Regions from separate parts of the Rossellomorea sp. RS05 genome, predicted to be linked through region 1. Evidence: riboswitches for the same ligand, from Rfam matches in the RefSeq annotation. Region 1 holds a riboswitch; the other holds the start of a gene.
The links. Region 1 has a riboswitch for cobalamin ahead of ABJ225_RS11490 (hypothetical protein). Riboswitches for the same ligand answer to the same signal wherever they lie in the genome.
Positions count from the first base shown of each region.

Region 2: linked by a shared signal. The riboswitch ahead of ABJ225_RS01355 (ribonucleoside-diphosphate reductase subunit alpha) and the one ahead of ABJ225_RS11490 (hypothetical protein) in region 1 are both predicted to bind cobalamin.

Region 1 covers NZ_JBDKWY010000003.1:334,842-338,052, reverse strand. Annotated here, with positions in the region: gene ABJ225_RS11500 (YwqG family protein) at 1-432, shown strand, start outside; gene ABJ225_RS11495 (hypothetical protein) at 684-1,016, opposite strand; cobalamin riboswitch at 1,145-1,326, shown strand; gene ABJ225_RS11490 (hypothetical protein) at 1,459-1,998, shown strand; gene ABJ225_RS11485 (ABC transporter substrate-binding protein) at 2,003-2,929, shown strand; gene ABJ225_RS11480 (biotin transporter BioY) at 3,027-3,211, shown strand, end outside.
Region 2 covers NZ_JBDKWY010000001.1:242,818-246,028, reverse strand. Annotated here, with positions in the region: gene ABJ225_RS01355 (ribonucleoside-diphosphate reductase subunit alpha) at 1-1,227, opposite strand, end outside; cobalamin riboswitch at 1,373-1,553, opposite strand; gene ABJ225_RS01350 (SurA N-terminal domain-containing protein) at 2,088-2,858, shown strand; gene gndA (NADP-dependent phosphogluconate dehydrogenase) at 3,164-3,211, opposite strand, start outside.

The DNA of each region.
Region 1 (3,211 bases):
GATTTTTCTTTCGTGAAAATCCCCGATGACGTGTATTTCCCTGCCACGAAGGAAGGTGCCGTCCTGGCGGAATTGACCAGTGAAACAATCAGCGCCGGCGACTACCGCTTCGAGAAGGTGTTCGGGAAGGAAAGCTGGGATCTGTTTGAATCCATGACCGATGATGGTGAAGAGGCAGACGCCCTCATGGATGAATTCTATGAAACCCAGAGCGGTTTCGGACATAAGATCGGAGGATATCCGGGCTTCACACAGGAGGATCCGCGTCAGTATGAAGATCAAGACCATGCACTCCTGCTGCTTCAGATCGACTCGGATGATGAAGTGGACATGATGTGGGGCGACTGCGGCATTGCCAACTTCTTCATAAAAAAAGAAGATCTTAAGAAGAAACAATTCGGCAATGTGGTCTATAACTGGGATTGTTCATAATACGAGCCGGCACAGGAAAACCCGAATTCATTTGCCTACGATCAGGCGATTGAATTCGGGTTTTTAACTTTTTTGGAACAAAAGAATTTTATTGGTTCCAGTGGTTGATTGGAGTGCAAGATGTAGACTCCTGCGGGAGAGTAGCTAATGTGAGACCCCGCAGGCCTGCCGATGAGGCTCACGGGCTACCCGCGGAAAGCGAAGTCTTGCACGGAAATCATAAGCGGTATAAGAAACACTAATCGAGTTCTTCATTTTTCAATCTCTTCGTAGAGGAGGTATCGTTCATCAGAAGTCTTGGCAATGAGGTAGTTGCTGTGGTCCTTCACATAATAAAGATCCGTTCCCTTCTTCAGGTGATTCGCCGTATAGTCTTTTTCAGGGTGGAACTCATCCCCGATCTTCTCCTTGATCACCCCTGCTTTCCCGTCTAGGGTGAGCGTCTTCTTCACAGGCAGCAGCACATATCCTTTCCCGTTCAACACCAGCATATCCCCGTATCCACACAACTCGTAGCTCTTTTCTTCACTTCCGCAGCCTGCCAGCAGCAGGAAAACGAAGCTCATTGGGATCAACCATTTCATGCCATCATCCCTTCTTGTTTGTTTGTCCTTTTCATTCCTATTCAGAACCGGACGGGTTCATGAGAGGGATCTGAAAAAATAGAAACACCCCAAGGGGGCTCACATGGTATAATGGTCCTTAAGTGAATAGACCTTCGCAGAAATCAGGTGCGCTCGCGCATAAAGGGAATCCGGTGAAAAACCGGAGCTGTTTCCGCAACTGTAAGTGCTGACGAACCAAGGGAAAACCCACTGTTCAACAATGAACGGGAAGTGCCTTGAAGTAGGAGGATGCACAAGCCAGGATACCTGCCTGATTTCCATCGTATTATGCTCTTCGGAAGTTAAGGGGATGGTGCGGCTTGATGCATCTTTTTTGATGATGATTGCCGGCCGTTTGGCTGGTTTTTTTATGCCCGTTTCCGCTACGATCGGTGATTCACTAAAAGAGAAGAAAGGGAGGATGAACGTGGGAAAAAAGGATTTCAGGTACATCTGTTATCCGTATATGAGGGAATCCCAGTCGACGGTCGACTTTGAAATCAGGACGGATTCCCTGGCAACGAGGATCGGTCAGGCCTCTTCATTGACAGAGGGGAGAGTCCGTGAAGATCTGCTTTATCTTTGTGAGATGGCGTATCACCTGAATGGTTCGGTGCGGGGGGAGATGGCTATCTCCCTCCAGGATCTGCAGCGATTGAGCGACCTGTATGACACGTACGTGAACGAAGTGGAAGAGGAAATCAGAACGTTCCTGCTTCCCCAGGGATGCTACGCGGCGACGGTCCTTCATACGTGCAGGAGCGAAGCGAAGAAATCGGTCAGGGCCCTACATAAGGTAAGCCTCGAACAGAAAGTGGACAATCTGCTGTTCAAATATGCGCACCTGATGGCAAATGTCCTGTTCGTCATGGCCGTGTATGTGAATAAAGGTGAAGGGGTAAAAGAAATCCCTTTTATCAGCAAGTCCTATGGACGATCAAAATCAGGCAAGGGAGAATAGTGAAATGAAAAAACAAGCATGGATCGGATTGTTCATCAGCATCGGTCTCATTCTATCAGGATGTGGAGCCGGGGAAGAAACAGCATCAACAAAAAAAGAAGAAAAGTCTACTGCCTATAGCGTCAAGGATGACCGGGGAGAAGAAGTCACATTCAAAAAGGTACCGGAGACCGTCGTTTCCCTGCAGCCGAGCAATACAGAGATCCTGTATGCCGTCGGAGCAGGGGATAAGGTGGTCGGGGTGACAGAATTCGATCATTATCCGAAGGAAGTGGAGGATCTCGAGGTCATCTCCGATTCTATGACAGTGAATACGGAAAAAGTGATTTCCCTGGATCCGGACGTGGTGATTGCCTATACAACAGGTGATGAAGCAGGAGTCAAGCAGCTTGAGGATGCGGGCATTCCCGTCTTCGTCATCCAGTCTGCTCAAACCTTTGACGACGTTTACGGCGATATCGAACAGGTGGCAAAGGTGATGGGGGCTCAAAAAAAGGGGAACGAAGTGATTGAAGGAATGAAGAAGCAAATCTCCGATGTCGGCGAAAAGGTCAAGTCCCTTGACGAAAAAGAAAAGGTCTATTTTGAAATCAGTCCAGCTCCTGAGATCTATACGGCCGGTAGCGCGACCTTCCAACAGGAGATTCTCCAGGCTGCTGGTGTGGATAATGTATTTGCCGATCAGGAGGGCTGGCCGAAGCTCGGGGAAGAAGAAATCATCAAACGGAACCCGGCAACCATCCTGACTACAGTGAACTATGTGGAAAATCCAGTAGATGAAATCAAATCCAGGACCGGCTGGGACACCATCGATGCGGTGAAGGGTGACCGGGTCATCTATCTTGATTCCGATGTCATGTCCCGACCGGGCCCGAGGATCGGTGAGGCAGTCGAAATCACAGCCAAGGCTGTTTATCCGGACCTTTTCTAGAATTGATAATCGTGTAAAAGAAAGCCTTTTCAAACTTGCTTTTGATATGTAAACTAATAATATAATTAAGTTTACATATTTTAAGGGGTGCATGTAAATGGATCGAGACAGGTTGAGAATGATTATTCAGTGCGGGGTGTTTGCGGCGATCACTGGAATCTTTGCGCAGATGGAGATTCCCCTGCCCCTCGTGCCCATCAGTGGGCAGACGTTGGCAGTGGGATTGACGGCGACGATTCTTGGGAGCCGCTACGGGGCGTTTGCCCTCATCGGATACACAGC
Region 2 (3,211 bases), on a different contig from region 1:
TTGGGAGATCATGATCCGCTTGAAGATATCGATCGCCGGGATGATTTCCTTGGACAAAGCCGGTTCGTTAACACATTCCCAGTACTTTTCGCGGAATGAACCGGATCCTTTTTCCTCATCGAAGTGATCTTCAAGGGCATAGCCCATGATGGTCTTGACTTCATGGGGATCGAATAGATACCAGTTTCCACGGTTTTCAACCTGCTCCATGAAGAGGTCAGGGAGACAGACGCCGGTGAACAGGTCATGGGTACGAAGACGCTCATCCCCGTTGTTCAGCCGCGTATCAAGGAAGGAGAAAATATCTTTGTGCCACACATCCAGATAGACGGCGATGGCTCCCTGGCGCTGACCGAGCTGATCCACGGAGACAGCCGTATTGTTCAGCTGCTTCATCCACGGGATTACACCGGAGCTGACCCCCTTGAATCCTTTGATATCACTTCCGCGACTTCTTACTTTCCCCATATAGATACCGAGCCCGCCTCCGTTCTTGCTCAATGTGGACACGTCGGTATTGCTGTCGTAGATGCTGCGCAGATCGTCTTCCACCGTATCGATGAAGCAGCTCGAGAGCTGTCCGTAACTCTTGCCTGCATTGGCGAACGTAGGGGTCGCCACGGTCATATATAGGTTTGAAAGCGCCCAATACGCTTCCTCCACGAGCATGAGCCTGTGTTCTTTCGGCTCATTCATCAGTAGCGTCATGGCAATGATCATGAATCGCTCCTGCGGAAGTTCATATAGGACTCCTGCATGGTCCTTTGTGAGATAACGCTCTGACAGCGTGACAATTCCTATGTAAGTGAACAGTTCATCCCGTTCAGGACGGATGAGACCCTCGAGATGATCCACCTCCTCCTTGCTGTAGGCATTCAGTAATGTTGGAGAGTACAAATTCTTCTCTGTGAGTGTCCCGATAAGTTCATGCAGGCCTTTATATAGCTCCATGCCCCTTGCATTTGAGCTGATGGCATAAAGATTCTTCAGATAAAGCGATGCTGCCACGTACGTCCAATCAGGTTCATTGGATGAGATCCGCTCAACAGCCGACAGGATCAAGAACTGAAGAAGCTGTTTTTCTTCCACTCCCGGCTGATCTTCTGTATACAGTGATACCTTTTGAGTGTATTCCTCCCAGTTCAATGATTCGTGGCTTTCCCGAAGCCCGTTTAGTAGACGTTCCGCTCTATGGGATGCCGTTGTTCCGTTAATGGTTGATGTCATATTAGTATTCCTCCCTTTAATTAGTCGGGAGAGGATAAAAAAAGCCCATCCTATTAAGATAGGATGGGCAGTCATAAACGATAGATTCACAAGGCATACTACGCCGAAGGTAATCCTCGCCTATCCTCCCAATTCCCGAAGAAGATAACACGTACTGATCTTGGCAGGTCTCCTGACTTGTGCTTTTTGCCTACTCGAAGGCCTTCCCGTCCGATGGACAGTGGCATTCCTTCTTTCGTTTGCACTTACAGTTGCGGGGACAGTCCCGGAATTTCACCGGGTTCCCTTTTAAGTCGATATCCGACACCACAATCATAGGTTATAAACAATATATTGTTATGAAGTTTAAACAAAACACAATATGTTGCGTCTTTTATATTAAACCAACTTTCTACATTTTACAACAGAGAAGCTCAAATGAAAAGAATGAAAGCAAGATGAATTTATGCCTACAATTATTTTATTCGTTAAATTCCACAGAAGAGTGGAACAAGACAGCGTGTAATCCATCCATATCGGTCCACATGACGCCAGACTTCCCTTGAGGAAATGCTGTTATCCCTTTATGATGCAATAGAAGGTTGTTTTGACCGTATTCTTAGGTCCCCTATTATTTTGAGCCGTTGAGATGGTACCCCCATCTGCAGCGGCTCCTTTTTTACCCTGAATTCCTTACAGTTATGTTTCATTCACCTGGCCGTCACACGCTTCCCTTGTGATAAACCCGCACTTTTCAAGACTTCTCTTCTATTTCAAGGGAATTACAAGGAAATTAATCCCCCCAAATACTTTCTTTTTCTTGAGGAATCCTTTAAAATGCCATTTAGAAGCTTGAAACCCAGTTTCGAAAGGAGATCACTATGAATAAACGTTTACTCACGATCCTTTTAGCGGCTATGACCGTACTGCTGCTCGCAGCTTGCGGGGCTAATGACGATAGTGCAAAAAAATCCGATGATAGTAAAAAATCCTCCGAACAGGCAAAAAGCGAGGAAGAACAAGCGAAACAAATGAAAGAAATGCAAAAAAAGATGGACAAGCAGAAAGTCGACAACGATAAAGTCGTCGCCATCGTAAATGATGAGAAAATCAAAGGGGAAGATTACAACAACGTACTTTCTTCTTCTCAAATGCAATATCAGCAAATGGGTCAGGATCCAACCTCTAAGGATGCTGCCAAGCAGATCAAAGAACAAACGATTGACAGTCTTGTAGGACAGACCCTTCTGCTTCAACAAGCGGATAAAAAAGGGTACAAAGCTTCAGATGACGAAGTGGACAAGCAGCTCGAAGAAGTCAAAAAGCAATACGAAGATGATAAAAAGTTCAATGCGGCCATGAAAGATGCCGGATTCACCATGGATGAACTGAAAAATCAAATTGCCGAAAACATCAAATATACAAAATATGTCGATAAAGAAATCAAGACCGAAAAAGTAACAGACGATGAAGTGAAGAAAATGTACGAACAGTACGCGAGCCAAAGCGGCCAAGATTCAAAAGATGCACCAAAACTTGAAGATGTCGAGCCTCAGCTCAAATCACAGCTTGAACAGCAAAAGAAACAAGAACAGCTTGTGAAGCACGTGGAAGATCTCAAGAAAAATGCAAAAGTCGACGTGAAAATCTAATTTCAAAAAGGACATCCCGACGGATGTCCTTTTTTTATGTTTCCCACTGAACGTTGAGGGTATTGAACTACCAAGACGGAAAGGAGGAACTGACGTGGAGAAAAATAAGAACGACCAACCAGAACAGACGGGTGAAAACCGTGAGAACCTGGACCGTGAAAAGGAACAGACAGTCGACTCAATTCCTTTGGATGACTAAAAAAAAGAACTCCATGATGAAAAGAAAAAGCATAAAAGCAAAGACTCATCTTTAAGTGAAGAATAACAAAACAAGCCTGGCGTCGATGCCAGGCTTGTTTTTCCTATTATTTTCTCAGCCAGTCAGTGTGGAAGACACCTTCTTTATCTTTCCG